Regions from separate parts of the Sideroxydans sp. CL21 genome, predicted to be linked through region 3. Evidence: predicted binding sites of a transcription regulator. Region 3 holds the regulator's gene; each other region holds the start of a gene.
What was found. The regulator sigma-54, encoded in region 3, starts transcription at its own class of promoters, with help from an activator protein. The targets are predictions, from matches to a motif close to TGGCACNNTTCCTGCT.
Positions count from the first base shown of each region.

Region 1: a site for sigma-54 is predicted at 4,912-4,927, ahead of nirB (nitrite reductase large subunit NirB). Genes of this name have one in related genera too.
Region 2: a site for sigma-54 is predicted at 4,339-4,354, ahead of QOY30_RS08410 (transglutaminase family protein). Genes of this name have one in related genera too.
Region 4: a site for sigma-54 is predicted at 3,777-3,792, ahead of glnA (type I glutamate--ammonia ligase). Genes of this name have one in related genera too.

Region 1 covers NZ_LR699166.1:2,282,148-2,289,678, forward strand. The annotation lists gene QOY30_RS10630 (nitrate reductase) at 1-1,124, opposite strand, end outside; gene nirC (nitrite transporter NirC) at 1,127-1,948, opposite strand; gene nirD (nitrite reductase small subunit NirD) at 2,007-2,333, opposite strand; gene nirB (nitrite reductase large subunit NirB) at 2,344-4,791, opposite strand; gene QOY30_RS10650 (bifunctional protein-serine/threonine kinase/phosphatase) at 5,039-6,727, opposite strand; gene QOY30_RS10655 (nitrate/nitrite transporter) at 6,782-7,531, opposite strand, start outside.
Region 2 covers NZ_LR699166.1:1,806,972-1,814,502, forward strand. The annotation lists gene QOY30_RS08405 (circularly permuted type 2 ATP-grasp protein) at 1-802, opposite strand, end outside; gene QOY30_RS08410 (transglutaminase family protein) at 903-4,295, opposite strand; gene QOY30_RS08415 (outer membrane beta-barrel protein) at 4,608-5,297, shown strand; tRNA gene QOY30_RS08420 (tRNA-Glu) at 5,547-5,622, opposite strand; tRNA gene QOY30_RS08425 (tRNA-Ala) at 5,643-5,718, opposite strand; gene gltX (glutamate--tRNA ligase) at 5,776-7,182, opposite strand; tRNA gene QOY30_RS08435 (tRNA-Val) at 7,294-7,368, shown strand.
Region 3 covers NZ_LR699166.1:435,601-443,131, forward strand. The annotation lists gene rapZ (RNase adapter RapZ) at 1-830, opposite strand, end outside; gene hprK (HPr(Ser) kinase/phosphatase) at 832-1,767, opposite strand; gene QOY30_RS02175 (PTS sugar transporter subunit IIA) at 1,778-2,233, opposite strand; gene hpf (ribosome hibernation-promoting factor, HPF/YfiA family) at 2,290-2,613, opposite strand; gene QOY30_RS02185 (RNA polymerase factor sigma-54) at 2,630-4,069, opposite strand; gene lptB (LPS export ABC transporter ATP-binding protein) at 4,107-4,829, opposite strand; gene lptA (lipopolysaccharide transport periplasmic protein LptA) at 4,826-5,425, opposite strand; gene lptC (LPS export ABC transporter periplasmic protein LptC) at 5,406-5,993, opposite strand; gene QOY30_RS02205 (KdsC family phosphatase) at 5,993-6,514, opposite strand; gene QOY30_RS02210 (KpsF/GutQ family sugar-phosphate isomerase) at 6,511-7,497, opposite strand.
Region 4 covers NZ_LR699166.1:42,654-50,184, forward strand. The annotation lists gene ntrC (nitrogen regulation protein NR(I)) at 1-603, opposite strand, end outside; gene glnL (nitrogen regulation protein NR(II)) at 600-1,661, opposite strand; gene QOY30_RS00250 (DUF4124 domain-containing protein) at 1,699-2,175, opposite strand; gene glnA (type I glutamate--ammonia ligase) at 2,291-3,706, opposite strand; gene QOY30_RS00260 (cation diffusion facilitator family transporter) at 3,891-5,066, opposite strand; gene QOY30_RS00265 (rhodanese-like domain-containing protein) at 5,142-5,594, shown strand; gene QOY30_RS00270 (undecaprenyl-diphosphate phosphatase) at 5,643-6,467, opposite strand; gene QOY30_RS00275 (DUF1289 domain-containing protein) at 6,509-6,709, opposite strand; gene QOY30_RS00280 (YkgJ family cysteine cluster protein) at 6,717-6,980, opposite strand; gene thiC (phosphomethylpyrimidine synthase ThiC) at 6,977-7,531, opposite strand, start outside.

The DNA.
Region 1 (7,531 bases), 1.8 Mb from region 3:
TGAGCGATGTGTGGTGCATTCCAGAATCGTGCCACCAATTCGATACTTGCCGCATCGGAGAAATCAAGATGAGCCGCCAGTTGATTGGCCAGGCCGCCCACCTCGCGCCCGCCCATCGCATTGGGTTGGCCGGTCACAGAGAATGGTCCCATGCCGGGATGTCCGATCCGCCCCGTAGCAAGGTGCACGTTGATGATCGCATTGCCTTTGTCCACCCCGCTGGAAGACTGGTTGATGCCCTGCGAGAAGATCGTCACGGTGCGTTTGGTGCGCGCAAACAGGCGGAAGAACTCGCTGACTTCGGCCTCCGGAATACCGCACACCTGCGCCACTTTCGGGATCGAGCCGGCGGCACGCGCCGCTTCGAACGCGGCGGAAAACCCCTCCACGTGCGCCTCGATATACACCAGATCGAGTGCATCCTCGCGACGGATGAAATTCAGCAGGCCGTTGAACAAATAGGCGTCCGATCCCGGTGCGATTGCCAGGTGCAGATCGGCGATGTCGCAAGTCGGCGTGCGGCGCGGATCGATGACCACCACCCGCATGTCGGGGCGCGCCTTTTTCGCGGCGGCCAGCCGCTGGTAGAGCACGGGGTGCGCCCAGGCATAGTTCGAACCCGCGATGACGACAAGATCGGCAGCCTCGATATCCTCGTAGCAGACAGGCACCACATCGGCGCCGAAGGCGCGCTTGTGCGCAGCCACCGCCGAGGACATGCACAAGCGCGAGTTGGTGTCGATGTTCGCACTGCCGATGAATCCCTTCATCAGCTTGTTGGCGACATAATAGTCTTCGGTCAGCAGCTGGCCGGAAACATAGAATGCCACCGCGTCCGGTCCGTGTTCGGCGATGATCTTCCCGAACTTGTGCGCAACCTGGTCAAGCGCCTCATCCCAGGAAACGCGCTGTCCGTTCGCCAGCGGATACAGCAATCTTCCTTCGCGGTCCAGCGTCTCGGCCAATGCCACGCCTTTGGAGCACAGCCTGCCCAGGTTCGCCGGATGTTTGGAGTCTCCTGTCAGGTTCACGCCATCAGCCGCGACCGTCACCGCCACCCCGCAGCCTACCCCGCAATAGGGGCAGGTGCTGCGGATGGTTGCTGAATAAACTGTACCCGGCACGGTCAACTCTCCAGGTCGGTGGCAACACTTCCGGTCGTTGCATCCACAGTCTTGAGGTCCGTGGATGAGCCTGAAGCAAACCAGTAGGCTGCAGCCATGAAAACCGTGCCGCTGATCGTGTTGCCCAACGTCACCCACAATAGATTATGTCCCATGCCGGCCAGACTGACAGTATCCGGATGTTCACCCAGCAGTGCGATGGCGAAGATCGTCATGTTGGCAACGGAGTGCTCATAGCCGCTGGCAATGAATGCAAACAGGCACCAGAAGATCATCCCCAATTTCGCCGCATCGCTTGAGGTGCGAGCCGCCATCCAGAGTGCCAGGCACACCAGCCAGTTGCACAGTATTCCCCGCATGACCAGCTCAAATGCAGGCGCATTCATCTTGGCGCTGGCGACCTTGAACAGCAGCGGGGCGCCGTCCGAGAGCAGCGCGCCGCCGCCGCCCGCAACGAAGATCAATGCCAGTAACAGCGCACCTGCCAGGTTGCCGAACCACCCGACCGCCCAGACGCTGCCAACATCGGCAAGTCCGATCCGCCGCCGCAACCATCCGATCGGCATGATCATGGTGTGCCCTGTATACAGTTCCGAGCCTGCGAAAACCACCAGCGTGAGGGCGATGCCGAAAGACGCACCCATGATGAGTTTCTGGTAGGCAGGGTCGGCCTTCGCGCCGACGCTGAAGATCAGAATGATCGCCAGCCCAACATAAGCTCCTGCCATCATGGAGGCAACAAAAAATGCCGGCGCCGAATCACGCACGGCGGCGGCCTTTTGCTCCGCCAGCTCCGCGAACTTCCGGATCGTTTCAATGTACATGGTCACTTTCCTTTGCAAGTAGTCTGATTACAGGTAAAGCGGAGTCTGTCCGGATAATTCATGCCTGACATACCCCGGCCTCGGCTTCGAGAAACAACACGTCATGTGCAACCCGCACTTCATAACGCCGCGCACAGCCCACATCTGGCGCGACGGCGGAGCCCGATTCCAGGTCGATCACCCAGCTGTGCAAAGGGCAGGTGACGCGCTTGCCATGCACGATGCCTTGCGCCAGCGGCCCGCCCTTGTGCGGGCAACGGTTGCCCAGCGCGAACACCTGGTCGTCCACGCTGCGAAACAGGGCGATCTCGCCGGACGCGGTATTGATCACGCGCGAACCCTGACGGGGTATATCTTCCAGCCTGCCAATTTGTATCCAGTTCATTGCGTTCTCCTTATTCGATGGTGGCAAGCGGGGTATATTCCTGAGCGTCTTTCCCCTCGGCACGTTCTTTCCACGGGTCGTCCTGCGAGTAGCGTTGCGACTCAAGGAAGCGCGCGTACAGTTCGCGCCGCTCCGCCGCATCCTCGACGACGTGCTGTTTGATATAGGCCAGCCCGACGCGCTCTATCCACGGGGCAGTACGTTCCATGTAGTTGGCTTCTTCGCGATAGAGTTGCATGAACGCGCCGCAGTACTCCAGCACGTCCGCTTCGTTCTCGACCTTGCACAGAAAATCGGTGACGCGAACCTTGACGCCGCCGTTCCCGCCCACATGTATCTCGTAACCGGAATCCACGCACACCACGCCGAAGTCCTTGATGGTGGCTTCAGCGCAGTTGCGCGGGCAGCCTGAAACGGCGATCTTGAATTTGTGCGGCGTCCAGGAACCCCAGGTCATCTTCTCGACCTTGATGCCCAGGCCGGTCGAATCCTGCGTGCCGAATCGGCACCAGTCGGAGCCCACGCAAGTCTTCACCGTGCGCAATGCCTTGCCGTATGCATGGCCGGAAACGAATCCGGCCTCGACCAGTTCGCCCCACATCTTGGGCAGATTCTCCTTGGTGATCCCGTACAGGCCGATGCGCTGTCCGCCGGTGATGTGGACGGTGGGCACTTCATAGCGTTCGGCGATCTCCGCGATCGAGCGCAATTCCGAGGGCGAAGTGACGCCGCCCCAGATGCGCGGTATCACCGAATACGTGCCGTCCTTCTGGATGTTGGCATGAACGCGTTCGTTGACGAAGCGCGAATGGCTGTCGTCTTCGTATTCGCCCGGCCATGCGGCCAGCAGATAGTAGTTCAGCACCGGACGGCACACATGGCAGCCGTCCGGTGTCTTCCAATTCAATGCCTGCATCAGGTCGCGGATGGTCTTCACGCCGAGCTCGCGGATGGCCTGTTGCACATCCTGGTGCGCGTGTTCGGTGCAGCCGCAGATCGGCTTCTTGCTGGGCTTGGCGGAATAGTCGCCGCCCACCGTGTTCGCCAACAGCGCTTCCACGAGTCCGGTGCAGGAGCCGCACGAAGCGGATGCCTTGGTGTGCGCGCGCACTTCTTCCAGCGTGAACAGTTTCTTGTCGACGATGGCATTCACGATCGCGCCCTTGCATACGCCATTGCATCCGCAGATCTCGGCCGTATCCGGCATGTTCGCCACGCTCGATACACCGCCGAGGCCGGAATCCCCCATATGCACCTGCCCGAACAGGAGATGTTCGCGCAATTCGGACACATCCGTTCCGTCGCGCATCATCTGGAAATACCAGGGGCCGTCGACCGTGTCGCCGTACATCACCGCGCCGCGCAACTTGTTGTCGCGCAGCACCAGTTTCTTGTACACGCCGCGTGCGGAATCCTGCAGCAGCAACTCTTCGTCCAGTGCGCCGGAGTTGAAGTCGCCGGCAGAGAACAGATCGATGCCCGTCACCTTGAGCTTGGTCGATACCGAGGAACCTTCATAGCGCATCCCGCCATAACGGGCGAGATGATTCGCAGCGACTTTTGCCTGCTCGAACAGCGGTGCGACCAGCCCGTAGGTTTGTCCGCGATGCTGCACGCACTCCCCCACCGAATATATCTTCGGATCGTAAGTCTGCATGGTGTCGCTGACCACGATGCCGCGTTCGCAGTGAATTCCGGCCGACTTGGCCAGCGCGATATTGGGTCGGATGCCGGCCGACATCACGACCATATCGGCCGGGATCTCCTCGCCGTCCTTGAAGCGCAGACCTGTGACGGCCGTCTCGCCGAGTATGGCCTCGGTCTGCCGCGACAGATAAAACTTCAGGCCGCGTTTTTCCAGTGCGTCCTTGAGCAGGTCGCCACCAACCTTGTCCAGCTGGCGCTCCATCGGCCATTCGCACAGGTGCACGACCGACACATCCATGCCGCGCAGCGACAGGCCGTTTGCCGCTTCCAGCCCGAGCAGGCCACCTCCGATCACGACCGCGCGCTTGCCAGCACCGGACATGCCCAGCATGCTCTCCACATCGACGATACTGCGGTAGCTCAGCACACCGGGCAGGTCGATACCCGGAACCGGCAGCATGATCGGATTGGAACCCGTTGCGATGAGCAGGCGATCATAGGGCACGATCATCCCGTCCATCGTTTCGACCGTGCAGCCGACCCGGTCGATCCTCGTCACCGTTTTCCCCGCATGCAGGGTGATATGGTTCTGCTCATACCAGCTCCAGTCGTTCAGTATCGTATCCTGAAACGACATCTCGCCGGACAGCACCGGCGACAGCAGTATCCGGTTGTAATTGGGCTGCGGCTCGGCGCCGAACACCGTGATGTCGAATTCGCCCGAGGACATCTTGAGCAGTTCCTCCAGGGTGCGTATGCCCGCCATGCCGTTGCCGATCACCACCAGTCGATTTCTCTTTGTTGTCTTCATGCCATCCTCGCAATAAAAAAGGCGTCGTCCGGCCCTCATGCCGGAACGACGCCTTTGTCGGTGTTTCAAAATATTTTTCCGCCCGCCATTGGGCAAGAATGATTACTCAATCTTTACTTAAGCAATTCATGTGCCATTTGAATTCATTGGCGATTTTGGAATCTCCATGCAAATAAACGCATCCTTTTAGTGCGCCGCACTTTATTTTGGTGCGGCCTGTCCGCATTGGGCGGCTGTATGCACGCTGCTATCGGGCTAACAGCAAATACAACATCAATAGATTCGTCAACAAGGAAATCGCCAGTATCATCTGCCACAGCCTCAACGGATCGCTTTCGGCCAACGATGGCCGCCGGTAAGGTTCGGAATCGCTGTATTCGCCCTTGCCAAGCGAGACCACCCATTCCTCGGCTGTTTCGAAACGCTGCTCAGGTTTTTTGGCGACCGCCTTCAGCAGGATGTTCTCCAACCATTGCGGAATGTCGGGACGATAGCGCGATGGCGGGATCGGCTCCGTAAAACGCGGATGCTGGAATGGTTCGATTTCGCCGTAGGGATACTTGCGCGTCAGAAGATGGTACAGCGTGACCCCGATCGCATACAGATCGCTCCGGCACGACGCCGCTTCTCCGGCAAACAATTCCGGCGCAATGAAACTCGGCGTACCCGGCCGGCCTGCTGAACGCATCGTCGACGGGTTCAGCGCTACGCCAAGATCCAATAGACGCAATTTTTCTTCCGTATCCAGATGGATGTTATCCGGCTTGATATCGCGATGAATGATGTTCATGCGATGCAGGGAACCCAGCGCCTTTCCCAGCCGGATACCGATCTGTACTGCCTCGGCAATCGAAAAATGGCGGTCATGCTGCAGATGCTGTTGCAGCGTCGCACCTTCATGGAAGGTCATCACATAGTAAAGAAAGTGGCGCTCTTTGCCCGACAGGGGGATCACCTGCGGAAAATGGTGCGACACGATGGTCTTGGCCAGCCACTCTTCGACCAACAGGCCTTCCCGGCACGGCAGGTCATCCCGCAATGCCGGAGGCAATGTCTTGAGCACCAGCAGTTGTTTTGTAGCCACCCGTCGAACCTGGTACAGCATCGAATTCTGGGATTCATGCAGCAACTTCAGAATCTCGAAACCATCGAACACCTGTCCTGCCTCAAGAAGATCGGGTACCGCCAGATGGATGGCTTCCGCGCTGGCATAATGGCGACCGGTGGTGCCGGGGCTGCAGATCTTGATCACCATCGCGGTGGCATTATCCTGCCCTTTTTTTATTGAAACCTGTGCAACCAGGTTGTTCACGACCTGCTGCGGCTCCTGTTCCGCATCGAGTAATGCCTGAATCGTCCTGTCGCCCAACACTTCCCAAATGCCGTCTGACGCCAGCAGGAAGACATCGCCGGCTTGCAGCGTGTCTTCATGGTAATCCAGCACCAGATGTCGATCCAAACCCATGGCGCGTTTCAGCACATGCTGCATCTCCGGTTTGTCCCAGACGTGATCAACCGTCAACTGGCACAACTTATGGTCGCGCAACAGATATATCCGGCTGTCCCCGATATGCGCAACCACAAAACGATCGCCGTGCAATACCAGGGTACTGAGCGTGCTCAGCAATCGGTGAGTATCGTATTGCGAAAAACTCTGCGCGATTAACCAGCGATTGATCGCGCGCAATACACGTTCCAGCGCATAGGGAATCGACCAGGTATCGGGAGTTGCATAGTAGTCTGCCAGCAATCCGCGCACGCTGTATTCAGCAGCCTCCCGCCCGCCGCCGCTGCTACCCACGCCGTCGGCAAGCGCAGCCACTATCCCCTTGGATTCCAGTACGCTCCCTTGCGGCGTAACAATGCCGCAGAAGTCTTCGTTGGAAGCTCTCGTCCCGATTTCGCTCGCATAGGCGCTCAAGATTTCAAGTGTCATATTCCCCTTCGAAGCAAATCACCCCCGGAGCATCTGAAGGCAACCTGATTTCAATCAGATTTTCGCGGCAGTCAAATGTGATGCCCCCCATGTGGTACGCCAGCGAGTCTTGACGCTGGAAAGCCCGGCCAGGGCCAGCAGAGCCAGACCGGAAAATATCAGGAAACCGTACTGGTAGTTGCCGGTCAGTTGCTTGGCATAACCCAGACTCGATGCCAGATAGAACCCGCCGATGCCGCCTGCCATGCCGACCAGTCCGGTCATTACGCCGATTTCCTTGTGGAAACGTTGCGGCACAAGCTGGAACACCGCGCCGTTGCCCATGCCGAGTGCTAGCATCGCTGCGATAAAAACCACGAGTGCCATCCATGCCTGCGGCAATCCCACGCTCACGATCGCCAGAAAGACGGCCGCCAACAAATACATGGTGGTCAAGGAGCGAATGCCGCCGATCCTGTCGGCCACCATGCCGCCGATCGGGCGAACCATGGATCCCGCGAATACGCAGGCCGCGGTGAAGTAACCCGCAATCACGGGACTTAATCCATACTGTGAATTGAAATAGATCGTCAACGATGCAGCCAGTCCCACAAATCCGCCGAACGTCACGCTATAGAAGAACATGAACCACCAGGCATCTTTATCTTTCAGCGTAGCGAAATAATCCCCGACCGATTTCGCCGGCGGACAGTTCGGACTGTTTTTTGCCATGGCCAAGTAAACGAAAAACACGACCGTCAATGGTATTGCGGCCATGCCAAGCACATTCTGCCACCCGTAATATGTTGCCAACAGCGGGGCAAA
Region 2 (7,531 bases), 1.4 Mb from region 3:
TCATGTACACCCTGTCGTCGGTGCCAACCAGCAAGTCCTGTCCTTCCACCAGATGGGCACCCATTTGCTGGGCGAGATAACTGTGTTCGAAGTAGGCCGAGTTGTAGATGCCTGGAGTCAACACGGCGATCACCGGCTGGTCGCCTGGACGCGGTGACAATGCAGCCAGCGTCTGGTAAAGCTGGGTAGGGTAGTCATCCACCGGCAGGATCGAGGTGGTTCGAAACACCTCTGGAAATATCCGCTTCATGATCTGCCGATTTTCCAGCATGTAGGACACACCGGAAGGAACGCGCAGGTTGTCTTCCAGCACATAAACCGTACCGTCGCGGTCGCGCACCAAGTCGGTGCCACAAATATGTGCCCACACGCCAAAGCGGGGCGTCACACCCACGCACTGGGGGCGGAAATTGACCGAGCCTTCCAGTACTTCACGCGGGAACACGCCATCCTTGATGATTTGTTGTTTGTTGTACAAATCATTGATGAACAGATTGAGCGCGGTCAGGCGTTGTTTGAGCCCCTCCTGGATCGGGTCCCATTCGGTGCGGCTCATCACCCGCGGGATGACATCGAATGGCCATGCGCGGTCGATGTTGCCCGCTTCGCTGTAGATGGTAAACGTGATCCCCATGGCCATGATGTTCGCTTCCACCGCCTGGCGGCGTGCCAGCAATTCGTTGGCATCCAGCGAGTTCAGGTAGTCGAAAAGGGGCTGCGCCGCGCTGCGCGGGCGCAAGTTGGCATCGAACAGTTCATCGTAGGCCGTTATGCGTTTATATTCCGACAGGGAAATTTCCATGATCTGTTCTTTATTCCACGTATTGAGTATTGCTTAGCGAATACCGTGCCACGACTTGGACTTACAGCAGCAAATTTCCTTTTCCTTTATTGGAGTACCCCTATTTTTTTGTCTTTTGCTCGGGCTTTATCAACTCGCTGGCCTTGCCGGCAGCACCTTCCATCATCGGTTCCGGCGCACGGCGCAGATCTAGCGTCAGCGGATAATCGGGATTGCGCCCTTCGCGCCGGACATGCATCTCGCCCGGCGTATGGCCGTGATTCCAGAAGCGCGCCACGCGCCGTGCCTCGGCTTCATTGGCATTGACCGGGAAGGTATCGTAGTTGCGCCCGCCGGGATGGGCAACGTGATAGGTACAGCCGCCGATGGAGCGGCCGTTCCAACTGTCCACCAGATCGAACACCAGCGGTGCCTGCACGCCGATGGTCGGATGCAGGCCGGAAGGCGGGCACCATGCCCGGTAACGCACACCGGCCACATATTCGCCGCGCGTGCCGGTCGCCGTCAGCGGCAGGGGACGGCCATTGCAGGTGACGATATGCCGGTTGTCGTTCATGTGGCTCACCTTGATCTGCATGCGCTCGACCGAGGAATCGACATAGCGTGCCGTGCCGCCGGCCCCGACTTCCTCGCCCAGCACATGCCACGGTTCGATCGCCTGGCGCAGTTCGATCTCGATACCGTGATAGACCACCGTGCCGAAGCGCGGGAAGCGGAACTCGAGGAAAGGTGCAAACCATTCGAACTCGAAGTCATAGCCTGCACGTTGCAGATCCAGCACGACATCGCGCATGTCCTGCGCCACGAAGTGCGGCAACATGTAACGGTCATGCAACCCGGTTCCCCAGCGCGTGAGATTGCCGCGGTAAGGCGTCTGCCAGAAACGAGCGAGCAGTGCGCGCAGCAGCAACATTTGCAGCAGCGACATTTGCGCGTGCGGCGGCATCTCGAAGCCGCGGAACTCCAGCAGGCCCAGGCGCCCCGTAGCACTGTCGGGCGAATACAGCTTGTCGATGCAGAACTCGGCACGATGCGTGTTGCCGGAATGATCGACCAGCAGGTTGCGCAGCAATCGATCCACCAGCCACGGCCGCAGATTCTCCTCGCCCGATTTCAAATGCTCCGTCATTTGCTGGAACGCAATCTCCAACTCGTACAGACTTTCGTGGCGCGCTTCATCCACTCGCGGGGCCTGGCTGGTGGGGCCGATGAACATGCCGGAGAACAGATAGGACAAGGCGGGATGGTGCTGCCAATACGTGATCAGGCTCATCAGCACATCCGGCCGCCGCAGGCAGGGCGAGTCTGCCGGAGTCGCTGCACCTATGGTGACGTGGTTGCCACCGCCTGTGCCGGAATGGCGTCCATCGAGCATGAACTTTTCCGTGCCGAGTCTTGTCAGGCGCGCTTCCTCGTAGAGCGTCTGCGTGTTCTGCACCAACTGCACCCATGTACCGGACGGGTGGATATTGACCTCGATCACACCGGGGTCTGGCGTGATGCGGAATTCTTTCAGCCTGGGATCTGACGGTGGTGTGTAACCTTCCAGCCGCAATGGCAACTTCAATGCCGAAGCGCAGGCTTCTATTGCCGCGATGAGCGACACGAAGTCTTCCAACAAGGGTACCGGCGGCAAGAAGACGCACAGGACACCAGAGCGTACTTCTGCACACAGGGCAGTGTGGATGATTTCTCGTGGATCGTAACCCCCTTTGCGTGAATCGGCCGCAGCCTGCGGCTTTTTCTGAGGCAGACCGGCATCGGGAGCTTCGTCGGTAGCATCGAACGGATCGCGGCCGAACTCTTCCTCTTTGTCTGCGGGAGCAACCCAGGGCAACGAGGCGAGCGGCAGGCGCAAGCCCAGCGGCGAATCACCCGCGATCAGATACAAGTGTTCACGCCGCAACGGCCAGGCGCTGGAGCGGAAGCCCATCGCAAGCGCTGCTTTGGAAGCGCTCTTCTGTACCTTGGGTGGCAATGCCTTGAGAGGAAGAACATAACCCACCGCCTCGCCCAAACCACGTTCGATCAGTTTTGCCAGCCGACGACGCTCATCGCTCTTTTTCAGGTCGGAATGGAGCGGGTCCAAGTTCTCGGGCCATTTCTGTTCCTGATCGATAATTTGAGCCACATCTTCATATGCCGGTATCACCAAGCGTTCATTCAGCCCAAGTTCTTGCGTGAGACGCTGCATGAAGTGCAGCGCATCTTCTGTTTTGTGAGAACCATCTCCGTCTTTTGTAACCAGTAATGTGCGGTCGTTCCACAGCGGTTTGCCGTCCGTGCGCCAGTAGCATCCCAGCGCCCAGCGCGGCAGCGGTTCACCCGGATACCATTTTCCCTGACCGAAATGGAGCAGGGCGCCCGGCGCAAAGTGTCCTTGCAAGCGGTTGATCAATTCACCCGCGAGCTCGCGTTTCTTGTCCGAGAGGGCGGTGAAATTCCACTCCGGGCCGTCCATATCGTCGATGGACACAAAGGTAGGTTCGCCGCCCATGGTGAGGCGCACGTCGTTCTTTATCAGCTCGGCATCTACCTGATGCCCGAGGTCGAGTATCGCCTGCCATTGCGCTTTGGTATAGGGTTGTGTCACGCGCGGATCTTCATGGATACGCGTCACCTGCATCGAAAAATCAAAATGCGTCTCGCACACTTCGGTGACGCCGATCACGGGTGCAGCCGAAGCCGGCATCGCCGTGCATGCCAGCGGAATATGGCCTTCGCCTGCCAGCAAACCGGAGGTCGGATCCAGTCCGATCCAACCGGCACCCGGAATATAGACTTCAGTCCACGCATGAAGATCGGTGAAGTCGTGATCGGTGCCGGAAGGACCGTCGAGCGCCTTCACATCGGCCTTCAGCTGGATCAGATAACCCGAGGCAAAACGCGCAGCAAGGCCCAGGTGACGCAGGGCCTGAACCAGCAGCCAAGCCGAGTCCCGGCATGAGCCGCGCTTCAGCTCCAGGGTTTGCTCGGGTGTCTGCACGCCCGCCTCAAGGCGCACGATATAGCCCACATCATCCTTGATGCGCTGGTTGATGCCGACCAGCATGTCGATAGTACGCAGCGGCTTGCCGAGCAACTCCTTCTTAGTGCGGTCAAGCCAATCGGCCAACAACGGGGAAGCTGGCTCGGCTTCAAGATACGGACCGAGTTCGCGTTTCAATCCATCCGGATACTCAAATGGAAAATTTTCAGCGAACTCGTCAATGAAAAAATCGAAAGGATTGATGACCGTCATGTCCGCTACAAGATCGACCGTGATCTTCAGCGATTCCGCTTTCTCCGGAAACACCAGTCGGGCGACCCAGTTGCCGAAAGGATCCTGCTGCCAGTTCAGGAAGTGACCGGCAGGTTCGATATTGAGCGAATAGCTGAGTATGGGCGTGCGGCTGTGCGCGGCAGGACGCAGCCTGACCTCGTGCGGCCAGAGATTGACTGCACGGTCAAAGCTGTAGCTTGTCTGGTGGTTTAACGCAACGCGGATGGTCATCGAAACTCTTTCAGGATGGGATTATCGGTATCCCTCCTGTATAAGCACGAAGCAAGCCACGCCAATTTTTGATGAATATTCATCACACATGGCTGGTAGGGGTGAAACTCATGCTCCTATTCAGGGCGCCGTGTCATTTGCTGGTGCATTCATCTGTGCACGGGGTAGGGATAGGTCTATACCTTTTGGCATATATCCCGTAACGGTTTTTACTGATAATCTCCGGCGCGAATAATTTGTGGAACGGTTCAAGCCGTTTTTGACTGCAGCTTTTCATAATCACCTTAACCTACTGAAATCGGAAACCAAATAATGGCGAGACGCATCAGGACATATGCAATAGCATTGATTTGTTGTTTGGCAGTTTCACCCGCATTTGCTAACAACGAAACCACGAATTCATCCATTATTCTCAGCGGCGGGTACTCTAAAGCAAAAAATGCATGCGATTCACCTTGGGTTACTGTTGCTATGGGTTCGGGCAGTACTTGTAGTGAAACTCATACCGCTTTACGTCTGGCCTACAACTATCGATTTACTCCAATATGGGGGTTTGAAGCCAGCTATGGTGACTTGGGAAATGCGACAGGAGAAGGGATATCTACCGTCTCTGGGCTCGCTGGGACACTCGCCACATGGTCAACCAAGGCAATCGGGTGGGCATTTTCCGGAACAGCGACTGTTCCGATCACCGGCGGATTTTCTTTCTTCGGAAAAGTAGGAACCGTTCGCGCTGAATTCAGTGAAAGCTACCATGCAAATTCGAATACTACTGGCGCAGTCATGCAAGGTATCTCAGTTAACGGCGTGCCCATAAGCAGACAAATCAAAAATTCTGTGACGTATGGAGCCGGGGTTCAATATGAATTGAGTAAGAGTTTTGCCATTCGAGCTCAATATGAAAATTTTGGTTCTTACGACATATATAGCGCTTATGGAATTTCCAATCCCCCTCGTATAGCGCTTTCGCTGGCTTCAGTTGGGATTGTTCTCAAATTCTGACCCAGGAAAATTATCAAAAATGACGGACACTTGAATCAAGTGCCCGCAATGTTTTTTCCGATTCAAAGCCCGGCCACTTTCTGGTTACAGTTTCGCTTCTTCAGCATGGGTGCTACTGATTTATGCCCGTTGGCTCATATAAATCGTTGAGTAGTGGCGATCTGACTTATTGTACGGTAAATTTTGAATACACAGATTACGCACGGACAAAATAAAATGGCTTACATCTCTGCAAGCCATTGTTTTGTTTGGCGTCCCCTACGAGATTCGAACTCGTGTTATCGCCGTGAAAGGGCGGTGTCCTAGGCCTCTAGACGAAGGGGACTTCGTTGTTACTTTTCTTTTTGGTGGAGGTAAGCGGGATCGAACCGCTGACCTCTTGCATGCCATGCAAGCGCTCTCCCAGCTGAGCTATACCCCCGGGGTGCCCCGAAAAGAGCGCGCATTATAGTGATGGCACCCCACCTTGTAAAGCAAGTCAGCCGGTTTTTTTCGAGAGGTTCTTTTCTATGCGTGCCAGAACCATCTCGCGCGTAAACAATGTCACCAAAGCATCCACAGAAGGTGTCTGGGTTTGTCCGGTGAGCATCACGCGCAGTGGCATGGCAAGCTTGGGCATCTTCAAGCCGTGTTTGACTATGATTTCCTTGATGGCGGCGCTGATTGCAGTGTTTTCCCATGCCACTGTGGCGAAAAGTTGCGACAAGTCGCGCAGTGCAGGAATGGCTTCAGCGGAAAGTTGTGCATCAAGCAGGGCTGCATCCGGGTGCAGATCGATGTAGAACACTTCCGCTGCGTCGGCCAGTTCGTTAAGCGTGGCAACACGTTCCTTATATACGCCGACAATGGCACTCAGATCCGGGCTGGCTGACACTTTGATGCCGCGTTTTTCGAGGCGAGGGCGAACCAGTTCCACCAATTGGGCGTTATCGGTTTGTTTGAGGTAATGGTTGTTCAACCAGTTCAGTTTTTCGGTATTGAACTGCGCGGCAGAAGGCGTGATGTGGTCGAGATCGAACCACTCGCAGAATTGTGCGACCGAGAAAACCTCATTGTCGCCGTGCGACCAGCCCAGGCGCGCAAGGTAATTGATGACGGCTTCCGGCAAATAGCCGTCTTCGTCGTATTGCATCACGCTCACCGCACCGTGGCGCTTGGAAAGCTTGGTGCCGTCGTCACCGAGGATCATGGACAGGTGGGCGTATTTCGGTATGGTGGCACCCAGCGCTTTAAGAATATTGATCTGACGCGGGGTGTTGTTGACGTGGTCGTCGCCGCGGATCACTTGCGTGATACCCATATCCCAATCGTCCACCACCACGCAGAAGTTATAGGTTGGCGTACCGTCGGAACGGGCGATGATGAGATCGTCCAGTTCGGTGTTGCTGAATTCGATATGACCTTTGACCATATCTTTCCATGCAACGACACCGGCCATCGGGTTCTTGAAACGCACCACGGGCTTCATGTCTGCGGGGATAGACGGCAGAGACTTGCCGGGTTCGGGACGCCATGTGCCGTCGTAACGCGGCTTCTCGCCGCGAGCACGCTGCGCCTCGCGCATGGCATCCAGTTCTGCCGGGGTCGTATAGCAGTAATAGGCCTGTCCCGCCGCCAGCATCTGCTGGATGACTTCCTTATAACGCGGCATGCGTTGCATCTGATAGAACGGGCCTTCGTCGTAGTTCAATTTAAGCCAGGCCATTCCGTCCAGAATAGCCTGCACAGCTTCGGGAGTAGAACGCTCCACATCGGTATCTTCGATACGCAGAATGAAAGTGCCGCCATGTTTGCGTGCATAGGCCCAGGAAAACAGAGCAGTTCGCGCACCACCAATGTGTAGGTATCCGGTGGGGCTGGGTGCGAAACGGGTGCGGACGGTCATGGGGCATTCCTGTGGCATTAAACGAAGGCGCGCATTTTACGATAGATGGGTAAAGCGGATAAAGAAATTGACCGTATATATAGGGCTATGATTAAATGCGCGCCCTCTATTGGGCGGTTAGCTCAGCGGTAGAGCACTGCCTTCACACGGCAGGGGTCACTGGTTCGAACCCAGTACCGCCCACCACGCAAAGCACTAATAAACAATCGCTTAAGCCACTCCGTCGAGTGGCTTTTGTTTTCGTGTGAACAATATGTGAAAACTTCAGTTTTCATTTCGACCTATCGTGACATGCCTCCGTGCCCCTGGGTTTTGTCTGAAGAGGTCCTGCGCCACTTCCATCACACAA
Region 3 (7,531 bases):
AGTTCGCGATGGCGCAGCAGGACCTGTTGCTGCGATTTGAAATGTTGCGCCAGCTTTTCGGCGAAGTAGACCGAGCGATGCTGTCCGCCGGTACAGCCGATGGCAACGGTGAGGTAGCTGCGGTTGTCGGCGATGAAGCTGGGCAGCCAGTTCTCGATGAAGTTGCGGATGTCGGTATACATCTTTTGCGCGAGCGGCGTGCCATCCAGGAAATCGATCACCGGCTTGTCGCGTCCGGTGTAAGGGCGCAACACAGGGTCGTAATGCGGGTTGGGCAGGCAGCGCACATCGAAAACCAGATCGGCATCCAGCGGCAAGCCGTTCTTGAACGCGAACGATTCGAACAGCAGGGTGAGGCGCGCGCGATCCAGCGCGATGAACTGTTTGATCCAAGCGCGCAAGGCGTTGGCATTGAGGTCGCTGGTGTCGATGTGATGGCCGATGCTGGCAATCTCGGCCAGCAATTCGCGCTCCAGAGTGACGCTTTCCGGCAGCGTCTTCACGCCATCGCTCAGGGGATGCAGACGGCGTGTTTCGGAGAAGCGTTTGACCAGCGTCTCATTATTTGCGTCGAGGAACAGCAAATGCACATCGATATCCTGCTGCTTGAGTTTCTCGATGTATTGCGGCAGCAGCACGACGCTGTTGCCGCTGCGCACATCGACGCTGACGGCGACTTTTTGCACGCCTGCCAGTTTCAGGTTGTTCGTCAGCACATGCAGCAGTTCGGCAGGCAGATTGTCCACGCAGTAATATCCGCTGTCTTCGAGCACATTGAGCGCGACGCTCTTGCCGGAACCGGATAAGCCGCTGATCAAAAATAACTGCACGTCACGCCCCCCGCATCAGAATTTCCTGGCGCGAAATGAATTCCTGCATGGTGTTGATCCCGCGCTGCTGCAGCACGAAGTTGCGAGCCGCGGCTTCCACCAGCACGGCGAGGTTGCGGCCTGCCATCACGGGCAGCTCGACCTTGCTGATTTTGACGCCCATGATCTCCTCGAAGCCGGAAGTCGGCAGGCGCTCCAGTTTGGAAAGGTCGTCGTGCGGCGGACGATAAAGATGCACGATCAGCTTGAGGCTCTTCTTGCGGCGCACCGCTGTCTCGCCGAACATGGTGCGAATGTTGAGCATGCCCAGGCCGCGCACTTCCAGGAAGTCGCGCAACAATTCCGGGCAGCGTCCTTCCAGCGTCTCCGGCGAGATGCGATACAACTCGGTGATGTCGTCGGCCACCAGTCCGCTACCGCGCGTGATCAGTTCCAGCGCCAGCTCGCTCTTGCCCACGCCGCTGTCGCCGGTGATCATGACGCCGACGCCGAGCGCATCGAGAAAAACGCCGTGGCGCGTGGTCGAATCGGCCAGCCCCTTGACGATGTAGTGGCGAATCATCCACATCAGTTGCACGCTGCCCAAGGGTGACTGGAACAACGGGGTATGGGTGCGATTGGCGAAGTCCAGCAGACCCTTTGGTATCTCGGTCTCGCCCGCCACGATCAGACATAGAGGCTCGCTTTGTTCCAACTGCGTCAGCGTAACGGCCAGATCGGAAGGCGAGAGCGCATGCAGATAATCGAGTTCGGTGCTGCTGAATACCTGTACCCAGTTCGGATGGATCACATTCATGTGGCCGATCAGGCCGCGGTTGGAAGCGTTGACGATCTCGCTCTCAAGCATGCGGTCACCGCCCTTTGCGCCGCCCACCCAGGTCAGGCCCAGGCGTTCCTGCTTGTCCTCGAAGAGTTGCTGGATGTTGACCTGAGCCATATGGATTTCCTTATCCCTGCCAGTCGACGAAGAGTTTGTGGATCGCGACAGTATCGTCGGTGGCCTGCAATTTTTCGCGGAACGATTTGTCGCAGAACATCTGCGCCAATTCGCCCAACAGTTGCAGATGCAGGTCGGTTGCACGTTCGGGAACGAGCAACACAAAAATGAAACTCACCGGCAATCCGTCCGGTGCGTCGAAAGGGATGGGGTTCTGCATTTTGACGAAGGCAGCTGCAGCTTCGCGCAGACCTTTCACCCTGCCATGCGGGATGGCTACTCCTTGCCCCAATCCGGTGGAACCTAGTTTTTCGCGAGCGAACAGGCTGTCGAACACCTGGCTGCGTCCGATATGGAGCGTGTTTTCGAACAATAAGCCGACACGTTCGAATACGCGTTTTTTGCTGGTGGACTCGTTGTCCAGCAGGACACATTCAGGGGTTAGAATTTTGCTGATCAGGCTCATACTATTTCACCATAACAAGAAAACGGGGCAACCACTTCTGGTTGCCCCGCATCGCTTCAGTCTGCTGCGCTTTGCTTGCCGGTTTCGTCATGGCGACGCGCGGTGTACTTTTCCTTGTGTTTCAACACCTGGCGGTCCAGCGAATCGACCAGTGCGTCTATGGCCACATACAGGTTGCTGTCCTCGGTTTCGGCGAAGATGGCTTTGCCGGAAACATGGACGTTGGCTTCGGCTTTCTGCACCAGCTTGTCCACAGACAGGATCACGTTGATGTCGATCACGTTGTCGAAATGGCGTTTGACCTTGTCCAGTTTGCTGAGCACATGTTCGCGGATGGCCGGCGTGATTTCGAGGTGACGTCCTGTGAGGTTGAGGTTCATGGCCTGCTCCTTTTGGTTAGAGTGATTTACGAAGATTTACCGGAAGGATGTTCATCCCCTCGCGGTATTTTGCCACGGTACGGCGGGCGACTAGAATGCCCTGCTGTGCCAGGATTTCTGACATGCGACTGTCGGTGAGCGGGTGTTTCCCGTCTTCCTCGCTGACCAATTGCTTGATCAGTGCACGGATGGCGGTGGATGAGCACGCACCGCCCGCTTCGGTGGCAAGGCCGCTGCCGAAGAAGTATTTGAATTCGTAGATGCCGCGCGGGGTGAGCATGAACTTCTGTGTAGTCACGCGCGAAATGGTGGATTCATGCAGTTCGAGTTGTTCGGCGATCTCGCGCAGCACCAGCGGGCGCATGGCGATGTCACCGTGCTCGAAGAACTGGCGCTGCCTTTCGACGATGGCCTGCGATACGCGCAAAATAGTTTCGAAACGTTGCTGCAGGTTTTTGATGAACCAGCGCGCTTCCTGCAGTTGCCCGGCCATTTCCTGCGCGTTCTTCTCGTTGCGCTGTTGCAGGATGTTGGCATACACCTGATTGATGCGCAGGCGCGGCATGGCTTCCGGATTCAAACGTGCGCGCCAGATGCCGCCGTGGCGTTCCACCAGTACGTCCGGCACCACATAGTCCGCAGCACGATGCTCGAAGGCCGAACCGGGTTTGGGTTGCAGATGCACGATCAGATCCTGTGCGCAGCGCAAGGCGTCATCGTCGCAGCGCAGGGCCTTTTTCAATTTGCTGAAATCCCGCGCGGCCAGCAAGTCCAGATGATCGCTGACAATGGCCAATGCCAGATCGCGGCCCGGTATATCTTCCGGCATGGCACGCAGTTGCAATGCCAGGCATTCGCTCAGGTTGCGTGCGCCGATACCGGGTGCATCCAGATATTGCAACTGCACCAGAGCCGTTTCCAGATCGTCCAGCGAAATGTCCAGTTCGGGCGGCAGCAGTTCGAAAATTTCTTCCAACGGTTGCGACAGGTAGGCATTTTCGTCCAGCGCGTCGATGAGTAGTCCGATGATCTTCTTGTCGCGCGGATCCATCTGGCTCATGTTCAATTCCCAGAGCAAGTGCTCACGCATGCTGGGTTTCTCGGCGGCGACTTCGGAATAGCCGTCGTCCTCGTCGTCAGGGCCGGACGAGGATGACGATGAAGAGAACGTAGGTTCGGGCCATTCGTTGCCGTCGTCTTTGCGTGATTCAGCTTCGGCAGGGGCGCTGCTCGTTTCGGTACTGCCGGAAGGGGCGGGGATGTCGGAGCTGCTGTTGCCGCTATAGGTCTGGTTGGTACTGTCGTCCTCGCGCTCAAGGAAGGGATTCTCGTCCAGCAGGCGCGCAGTCTCCTGATTGATCTCCAGCGTCGAAAGTTGCAGCAGCTTGATGGCCTGCTGCAACTGGGGCGTGAGCATCAGTTGTTGGGATTGCCTGAGTTGGAGAGAGTGTTTCATCGTGGCTATTCGGTGAGTGGCGGTTTTATCCTGATCTTTACAGCTTGAAGTGTTCGCCCAAATACACCTTCCTCACGCCCTCATTATAGATGATTTCGTCGGGATTGCCCTCCGCCATTACCGAACCGGCGTTGATAATGTAAGCGCGGTCGCAGATACCCAGCGTCTCGCGCACGTTATGGTCCGTAATGAGTACGCCGATACCGCGTTCCTTGAGGAAACGGATGATCTTCTGGATGTCGATCACGGCGATGGGATCGACCCCGGCGAAAGGTTCGTCGAGCAGGATGAAGCGCGGGTCGGTTGCCAGCGAACGGGCGATTTCCACCCGCCGCCGTTCGCCGCCGGACAGGCTGATGGCCGGATTGTCGCGGATATGGGTAATGTGCAGATCGTTCAGCAACGCTTCCAGCCGCAGGTCCATCTCGGCATCGGCATAACCCTGCAACTCCAGCACGGCCCGGATGTTTTCGGTCACGGTCAGGCGGCGGAAAATGGAGGCTTCCTGCGGCAGATAGGCCAGACCGAGGCGCGCGCGACGATGGATGGGGAGGTGCGTGATTTCCTGGTCGTCGATGAATATCTCGCCGCCGTCCGCAGCGACCAGGCCGACGATCATGTAGAAGCTGGTGGTCTTGCCCGCACCGTTTGGTCCCAGCAACCCGACCACTTCGCCGCTTTTTACGGACAGCGATACATCATGCACTACAGTGCGGGCGCGATAGCGCTTGTTCAGCGAGACGGTTCTGAGTTCACTCATGGTTTTTCGTTGGTCAATGTCGGGCTGGATTCGATGGTGAGCGGCGCATTCTTGGGCGCGGGTTTGTCGGGGCTCTCTTCGGCTTTTGGCTGGATCACCGCATGCACGCGGCCCTTGTTCGGGTCGTTGGCATGAGCGGGATCGCCAAACACCTTGAACACCTCGGTACGGGTACTGTACTCGATGTGGTCTCCCTGCACATCGTCCAGTTCGCGCTTGACGCGGGCGTGCACGTAGAAATCGACAACCTCGGCACGGGTATCGTACACGATTCGTTCACCGTAACCTTCCATGTACTGATCCGTGCCTTCCTGTTTCTGGCGGAAATTGGCGAGGTGTCCGGTGGCGGTGCAATGCTTGAAGCCCAGTTTGTCCTGCGTCACGACGACTTTTTCCGCCCGGATGCGGATCGTTCCCTGGGTGAGTTCGACTTCGCCCTCGAACACGCTGACTTGCTTGACGTCATCGACGACGACGCGATCCGACTCCAGATGGATGGGTTTGTCGCGATCCGCATCTTCGGCGTGCAGCAGGCCGCTCCAGATCAGGAGCAGCAGGCCGCACAGCGCGGCGGCGTTAGTGCGGGATTGGCTCATGGGTGGCTCTGACGTGCGACAGCAGCTTGACCGTGCCCGCTTTGTTATCGAGTTGCATGCCGACAGCATTGATGACGTTGTACTTGTCGCTCATCACCACAGCCCGGTCGGTCTCGGCAAAGTCGCGGTCGGGGATGGCATGCAGGTAATCGGTGGTGAAGTCCTGTTCGAGGGAGTCGGCCGTGGCAGGGCGCACGATGTGCACCTCATCGTAGAGGTACACTTCGTCGCCTTTGCTGGTAAGCATCCCGGTTAGAGACGTGGTGAGCGTCGGCGGACGACCGGGGGATAGACTCGTGAGGTGCGGCATCTGCAAGTGTGTGGTGTCGTCGTCCGGGTAATGCCACAGTTTTTCTGCTTTCAGGATGAAGCGGGGCTGGCCCAGGATGTTCAGCGAGGTTGCAGTGAAGTTGTCGACATAGTAGTCGACATCGTGGCGCTGCTGGCTCTCCGCTTGCGGCAACGGCTGCACCTGCAAATTGAGCCAATAGGTTGCCGCCAGCATCAGCAGCAAAGGCAGCAAGGGCAGCCATGAGCGGGCTTTTTCGAAGACGCGGGTAGCGAACATCACTTCAGGTAGGGCGCGAGTTGCGCGTCTAATGTGCCTTGCGCGCCAAGGATCATTTCGCACACTTCCCGCACCGCGCCATGCCCTGCTTCGCGCAGGCTGACGTAATGTGCATGGTCGCGCACCACTTGCGGCGCTGCGGGTACGCTCAGGGCCAATCCGACCCGGCGCATCACCGGCAAATCGACCACGTCGTCGCCCATGAAGGCGGCGGCTTCCGGCGCCAGTTTCAATTCCGCCAGCAGCGATTGCATTACCGCGAGCTTGTCTTCCACGCCCTGATACAAACGCGCAATCCCGAGATTCTTTGCGCGCTGCTCCACGCAACGCGATGTGCGGCCGGTGATGATGGCCAGTTCCACCCCGGATGCCTTGAGCATTTTCAAGCCATGCCCGTCGAGCGAATTGAAGCGTTTGAACTCTTCACCGGAATCCGAAAGGTACAGCCCGCCGTCGGTCAGCACGCCGTCCACATCGAAGGCGACCAAGCGCAGTGGTTTGATTCTTTCGGCGAGCGTCATATGACCTTGGCTTTCAGCAGGTCGTGCATGTTCAGTGCACCGACCAGTCTCTTGTGGTCGTCCACGACCGGCAACTGGCTGATGTTGTATTTCTCCATCATCTGCACTGCGTCGACCGCCAGCGCGTCGGGGCCAATGCAGCGCGGGTTTTTCGACATGACGGTGTTGACCGGCGTGGTGCTGAAGTCCACTTTCTTTTCCAGCGTGCGGCGCAGGTCGCCATCGGTATAGATGCCGAGCAGATGTTTTGTGTCGTCCACGATGGCGGTCATGCCCAGCCCTTTGCGCGAAATCTCCAGCACCGCATCGGCCAGCGTCGCATTGTTCGGAACGGACGGGATACTGGCGTTGGTATGCATGACGTCGCTCACATGGGTAAGCAGGCGGCGCCCCAGGCTGCCGCCGGGATGTGAACGCGCGAAATCTTCTTCGCCGAAACCTTTGGCATCGAGCAAGGCTACGGCCAGCGCATCGCCCAGCGCGAGTGCGGCCGTGGTGCTGGCCGTGGGAGCGAGGCCCATGGGGCAGGCCTCCTGTGCCACGGAACCGTCGAGATGCGCATCCGCCGCCAGCGCCAGGCTGGATTGGGGATTGCCGGTCAGGCTGATGAGGTGCGCCCCCTGGCGCTTGACGGCGGGAACGATGGTGAGCAGCTCATCGCTTTCGCCGGAATAGGAAATCGCGATGAACACATCCTGTGCCGTCACCATGCCGAGATCGCCGTGGCTGGCTTCGCCCGGGTGCACGAAATAAGCGGGCGTGCCGGTGCTGGACATGGTTGCCGCGATCTTGCGCGCGATGTGGCCGGACTTTCCCATGCCGCTGATGATGACTCTTCCCTTGCACGCGAGGATGAGATTCAGCGCCTTCAAAAAGTTGTTGTCGATACGCTGCGTGAGCGCCCGCACAGCGTCGGCTTCGATGATTAAAACTTGACGCGCAAGGTCGAGCGCATGCGGTGCGGCGGAGAATGGTTTGTTCATGCGCAGGATTATAACAGTGCCGTTTGGAGGCGGC
Region 4 (7,531 bases), 390 kb from region 3:
CAGGTCCTTGGGAATGGCGGCGGTATTGATCGCGACGAAAGGTTTGTCCGCGCGCGGGCTGTGGCGGTGCAAAGCTTGTGCGACCAGTTCCTTGCCGGTGCCCGATTCGCCGTTGATGAGCACGGTGGCATTGGATTGGGCCAGGCGCCCAATGGCACGAAACACTTCCTGCATGGCGGGGGCATGGCCGAGGATGTCCGGAGCAGCCTGTGCGTCGTCCGATTGGGTGCTCTTGCGCAGGCTTTGCTCCAATGCGCGCCGTATCAGCTCGACCGCGTGATTCACATCGAAAGGTTTGGGCAGATATTCGAATGCGCCGCCCTGAAAAGCCGACACCGCACTTTCCAGGTCGGAATAGGCGGTCATGATGATGACGGGCAAATTCGGAAAATCGTTGCGAAGTTTCTGCAGCAATTCCAGTCCCGAGCTGCCGGGCATGCGGATGTCGCTGATCACCATCTGCGGCAGGTTGCCGGGAAGTTCTGCCAGTGCCTCGTCGGCGGAAGCAAAACTCTTGTATTCGATCTCTTCGCGCGCAAGCGCCTTTTCCAGCACCCAGCGGATTGAGCGGTCGTCGTCGATGATCCAGACAGGTTTGGTCATGTTTGTTTCCCTAAATGTGTGAGCGGCAGTATCACGGTGAAGCAGGTACGTCCGGGTTCGCTTTCAAATTCAATACTGCCCTGGTGCTGGCTGACAAAATCCTGGGCCAGGGTAAGGCCAAGCCCGTGGCCGTCGGCGCGGCCTGATACCAGCGGGTAGAATATCTTGTCGCGCAAATGAGTGGGGATGCCGGGGCCGTTATCGATGATCTGCACCATCACAGCGAGGCGATGCAGTTTCTTCATCAGGGTGACTTGGCGGGTGATACGTGTGCGCAACAGGATCTGCCCTTTTCCATGCATGGCCTGTGCCGCGTTACGCACGATGTTGAGTACAACCTGAATGAGTTGTTCCTTGTCACCATGCAGTTCCGGCAGGCTCAGGTCATAATCGCGCTGGATAAGCAGCCCTTCGGGCAATTCGGCCAGCACTACACTGCGTACGCGTTCCAGAACTTCATGGATATTGAGCGCACTAAAATGGGGCGCGTGTTGCGGAGTGAGCAATTTTTCCATCAGGGAACGCAAACGATCGGCTTCCTGGATGACCACCTGGGTATATTCGCGCAAGGCTGGCTTTTCCAGTTCCTGTTCCAGTAGCTGCGCCGCGCCGCGTATACCTCCCAGCGGGTTCTTGATCTCGTGCGCCAGATTGCGCAACAACAGCCGGTTGGCCTGGGTCTGATCCAGCATCTGTTCTTCGCGCGCCAATTTCAGCGGGCGGTCGATAGTGTGAAATTCCAGCAACAATGCGTAAGGGCTGAGCTGCAGCGGAGTGGCGGTACAGCTCAGGTGCAGTTTGTTCCCGGTAGCATGCGTGCTGAGTGTAAGTTCATGCTCGATGTGGCTGGCGTGGGTGGCAAGTGCGTACTGGATTGTTCCGAACAGTTGTTCGGTGGATGTAAAAGCATATTGCAGCGGATGACCGATCAGGTTGGTGTTGCTCAGTCCGAACAGATGTTCGGCAGCAGGGTTGATATAGGCGATACGCGACTGATCGTCCAGCAGGATGACTGCAGTGGAGAGATGTTCTAGCGAGGGAAGGTTAGCGGTTGACATGACTAACTACAAAGCAGAAAACATGCCATGCAATTTGCTAATTGAGGTGGGAAAGTTCGGTTTTAAGCGCTTCGATATTTTTCTCGTGCGAGGTTACGTCTTCCTGCAAGTTATTCACTTTCTCTTGATATTTGGCGACATCGGGGGTCGGCTGCCCGTTCGCATCTTTGAACATTTCGGGAAAGTTCTGGCCTTCTTTCTGTTTGGCGCGAGCCTCCTCAAGCGCCTTCTCTTCGGTCGCCAATTCGTCTTCCAGTATTTTTCGGCGGGTGTTGTCGCGACGGTTCTGCGTTTCAGAATTTACGCGGAAATCGGATGAACCTTCACTGTTGCGCTGTTTCGGCGGCGGGGCCATGGTTGGCAGTGGTTCGAGGTGGAGTTTCTTTGCACCCTTGATGGGAACGCTCGAATAAGTAACATGACCATCTTCATCCACACGCTTGTAAATATCTGCATGGGCGCCAATAGCAAATGTCGCCGAGCAACACAAAACGAACAGATGACGTAGTTTCATGGTTGTACCCGAGTTGCGATGAAGAGAGTATAGGTTAAGGTTCGCGCGCTGAGAAGACTGCCATAAAAAGAAACGGGGCCATGAAGGCCCCGTTCTTTATACCACAACCATAAACTTACAGGCTGTAGTACATGTCGAATTCGACAGGGTGAGTCGTCATGCGGAAGCGGGTGACTTCTTCCATCTTCAAATCGATGTAGGCATCGATAAAGTCATTGGAGAAAACTCCGCCACGGGTCAGGAACTCGCGATCCTTGTCCAGGTATTCCAGGGCTTGCTCGAGGCTGGAACACACGGTTGGGATCTTTGCGTCCTCTTCCGGCGGCAAATCGTACAGGTTCTTGTCTGCCGGATCGCCGGGGTGGATCTTGTTCTGAACGCCATCCAGGCCGGCCATCATCAGAGCGGTGAAAGCCAGGTATGGGTTTGCAGTCGGATCCGGGAAGCGTGTTTCGATACGGCGTGCCTTGTCGCTTTGCACGTAAGGAATACGGATCGAAGCAGAACGGTTACGTGCTGAGTAGGCCAACTTCACCGGAGCTTCAAAACCGGGAACCAAGCGCTTGTAGGAGTTGGTGCCGGGGTTGGTGATTGCGTTCAGTGCACGGGCGTGTTTGATGATGCCGCCAATGTAGTACAACGCAAACTCGGACAGGCCGGCGTAACCATTGCCGGCAAACAGGTTCTTGCCGTCTTTCCAGATCGATTGGTGCACATGCATGCCGGAACCGTTGTCGCCGACGATGGGCTTAGGCATGAAGGTCGCTGTCTTGCCGTATTGGTGCGCGACGTTTTGCACAACGTACTTCAAAGTTTGCGTCCAGTCGGCACGTTTTACCAGCGTGCTGAACATGGTACCAATTTCACATTGTCCGGCAGTAGCCACTTCGTGGTGATGAACTTCGACCGGGATGCCGATTTCTTCCAGCGCAATAACCATGGCAGCGCGGATGTCGTTCAGGCTGTCTACAGGCGGGACAGGGAAATAACCGCCTTTGACTGTAGGACGGTGGCCGGTGTTGCCGCCATCAAAATCGTGACCGCTTGACCATGCAGCTTCTTCGGAATTGATCTTGACGGAACAGCCGGACATGTCGACTTTCCATTGTACGGAGTCGAATATGAAGAACTCGGGTTCAGGGCCGAAGTAAGCGGCATCGCCGAGTCCGGAAGACTTCAGGTACGCTTCTGCGCGTTTGGCGATAGAGCGCGGGTCACGGTCATAGCCCTTGCCGTCCGATGGTTCGATCACGTCGCAAGACAGCACGATGGTGGGTTCGTCGAAAAACGGATCAACGTAGACAGAGTCGGGATCCGGCATCAACAGCATGTCGGAAGCCTGAATGCCTTTCCAGCCGGCGATGGAAGAACCATCAAACGCGTGGCCTTCTTCAAATTTTTCCATACCGAAAGCGCTGATTGGCACACCAACGTGCTGTTCCTTACCACGGGTGTCAGTGAAACGAAAATCCACGAATTTGATGCCTTGTTCTTTGACTAGCTTCAGAACGTCGGCGGCTGTTTTAGACATACTCGAATCTCCCAAGAAAAATTAAACGATACTTTTGAAACAAAAAGGTTGGTACGACGGAACAGAAAGCAGCAGAAACCGTGCCATTAGCAAAATACTGCAAGAGGCACATTGTGCCATATTTGCCTGAGGGATGGGCATGCAACTCGCGCCCACGAATGGGGCGCATCCCAGCCGCTATGCACTAGAATGGTGCGCCGGATTGATAAAGGTGGATGCTGCGGAAATAGGGGTCGTTTGCGGTGATGGCGAGGCATTTATTGCGCAACGTATCGAGGGGTGCCTGGGTATCGATTAAAAGTTCCGCTTCCACTTTGCCAGCCAAATAATGCAGAACGATACGCGTGGAGGGTGGCAACGATTCTCCTAAACGGTTGGTAAGGTGCGCCAGCAACAGATGACGTTGCGGCAAATGGGCATTGGGTTTGGCTTGTACGTCATCCTCCGAGTCGATATGTACCATCACATCCATTACATGGTGGCTCTTCAGGACAGCCGCACGCGCAGCCTCGGCAATGTAATGCCCTTCCGAAACACTGATTTTGGGTTCGACGATGATGTGCGCATCTACCAGGGCGTTGTCTGCCATCTTGCGTGTGCGCAGGTCATGCAGTCCAATCACACCGGGCACTGCCTTCAAAGTATTACGGATTGCACGAACTTCAACTTCGTCCAAACCTGTATCGATCAATTCAGCCAGGGCATCCCGTGCAAACTGGATGCCCATATAAGCGATCATCACACCGACCACCGCTGCCGCAACCAGATCGAGAAAGGTATAGCCCAGCAGGTTACCGATGATGCCAATGATGACAACCAGCGAAGAAGCAGCATCGGAACGGGCATGCCAAGCATTCGCAACCAGCATCTGCGAACGAACGCGCTGAGCAATCGCGAGCATATATCGGAACATGCCTTCCTTTGCCGCCAGCGCGACAATGGCCACCCACAAAGTCACCGGATGCACAGATTGAACCTGTTCCGGATGTTGCAGGCGCATCCCCGCGGCAATCAGCAAGCCGATGCCCAGCGCCGCAAGGCTGGCGCCCAGAATCAACGAAGCGGCAGTCTCGATGCGTGCATGCCCATAGGGGTGTTCCGCATCGGCGTGTTTGTTGCCGTGCCGGTTGGCAAACAATACCAGTACATCGGAAAGCAGATCGGCAAGCGAATGCAGGCCGTCGGCCATCAGTGATTGCGACTTGCCGAAGAAACCGGCAAGCATTTGAGTAATGGTCAATCCCAGATTGATGAAGATGCTCATCCAGGTGCTTTTACGGGCGGCGGCAAAACGAACAGGATGGGCAGGCTCGAAAGCAGCGGACTTGTCGTGGGAATGAGATGCTGTGTGATTTTTCATGGCTGTTGGGATAGTATGCAACCGTGCAGTGCAGGATAGCACTTGCATGTTAAAGGATAAATACGGGTAAACGAAATGGGAAAGATCACCGAGATTTTAAATGCTGCCCAACAACGCGGGAAGGACCTTAACCTGCCGTACGCAGGTGCCCTGACACCGGAAGAGGCATATGAGTTGATGCGTTCCGCTCCCGGAGCAAAGCTGGTCGATGTGCGCAGTCGTGCAGAGATCGATTGGGTCGGGCGCGTTCCCGGTGCGGTGGAGATCGAATGGGCGACCTATCCCGGCATGAAACAGAATCCGAACTTCCTTGCAGCGCTGGAACAGCAGGTCAGCAAAGAAGCGTTGGTCATGTTCATCTGTCGAAGCGGTCATCGTTCACAGGGCGCGGCCATGATCGCCACTCAGGCCGGATACGGCGATTGCTATAACGTCCTGGAAGGCTTTGAGGGAGACAAAAGTCCAAGCAACCAGCGCAATGTACTTAACGGATGGCGAGTCTCCGGCCTGCCATGGGAGCAAAGTTGACCGGTAAACCGGTCGACAGATTAAAGAAAGCCCGCATAGCGGGCTTTTTTACGAGGCCGACCAGTTCACCATGCCGCTGTAATGGGTCGCAATCACAATCAGGCCAAAGGCGATGCGATACCAGGCGAATGCTGTGAAGTCGTGCCGACTGATATAGCGCAGCAGCCAGCGCACGCAAAAGAAGGCGCTGACGAACGAAAAGATACTGCCCACCACGAACATGCCAAGATCGCCCGAGTGGAACAGATCGCGGTATTTGACCACCTCGTAGACCGTTGCGCCGAACAGGGTAGGGATAGCGAGGAAAAACGAAAACTCTGTTGCCGCCTTGCGCGACAAACCGAAAAACAAACCACCGATGATGGTTGCACCCGAGCGCGACGTACCGGGAATCAGCGCCAGCGTCTGCGCACAGCCGACCTTCAGCGCCTCCTGCCAAGTCATATCGTCCACGGTCTCAAACGCAATCCGGTGCTGGCGCTTTTCCGCCCACAGGATGATTACACCACCGATAATGAATGCCAGCGCAACTGGCACAGGCGCAAACAAGTACTGTTTAATCTTGCTGGCGAACATCACCCCCAATACAGCCGCAGGCAGGAACGCCATGACGAGGTTGGTTGCGAAGCGCTGCGCGGTCCGATCATTAGGCAGCCCGCTTACCACGGTCAGGATCTTTGCCCGGTATTCCCAGCACACTGCCAGGATTGCCGCAAACTGGATCACAATCTCGAACACCTTGCCCTTTTCGTCGTTGAAGTTCAGCAGGTCGCCGGCCAGGATCAGGTGGCCGGTGCTGGAGATGGGCAGGAATTCGGTGAGGCCTTCGACAACGCCGAGAATGGCGGCTTTCAACAGTAATAGGGTATCCATGGAGTGGCGGAGTTTCGTGAAAGGCGCGAATTATACCCGCCTCACAAGTCAGATTGTTTACGCTGCAACAATGCGATGCGGCGATTGACCGCGCACCGCTCGTCCTCGCTCATCTCCAGCCAGCGCGTCACCTCGTCGAAAGTACGCAGGCAACCGCGGCAGACTTCGTCGCCCAGCACCGTGGTGCAATGGCCAATGCAAGGCGAGGCGGAAGTGATCTCAAGGGAGTCGGAAACTTGCATGGCGCAATTATACCGGCCGCGTGGCCTGTTCCAGCCGCGATAACCACAACATGGCCTCCTCGCGCGAGGTGCCGCACATCTCGTCGGAAGGCTGTAGCCCCCCACAAAAGGCCGGGCGCTGGGGCGAACCGAATACCTTGCAGCGCAACTCGTCATCCAACTGTATGCACGGCACTCCGGCGGGTTTGCCTTGTGGCATACCGGGCAGGGGCGAGGTGATGGAAGGCGCGATGCAGCAAGCTCCGCAATCCTCGCGACAGCGCTGTGTCATGCCTTGTGATACACCTCGGCGCCTTGCTTCACGAATTCGATGGATTTCACTTCCATGCCTTTTTCCAACGCGGCCTGCTCGGACAGCCCTTCCTTCGCCGCAAAGTCACGCACGTCCTGAGAGATCTTCATGGAGCAGAAGTGCGGGCCGCACATGGAGCAGAAATGGGCGACCTTGGCGGACTCCTTGGGCAGGGTTTCATCGTGGTATTCGCGGGCGCGGTCGGGGTCGAGGCCGAGGTTGAACTGGTCTTCCCAGCGGAATTCGAAACGTGCCTTGCTCATCGCGTTGTCGCGAACCTGGGCACCGGGGTGTCCCTTGGCGAGGTCGGCGGCGTGGGCGGCGATCTTGTAGGTGATGATGCCTTCCTTGACGTCGGCCTTGTTGGGTAGGCCGAGGTGTTCCTTGGGCGTGACGTAGCACAGCATGGCGGTGCCGAACCAACCGATCATGGCCGCGCCGATGGCACTGGTGATGTGGTCGTAGCCGGGCGCGATGTCCTGCGTGAGCGGGCCTAGCGTGTAGAACGGCGCTTCGTGGCACCACTTCAA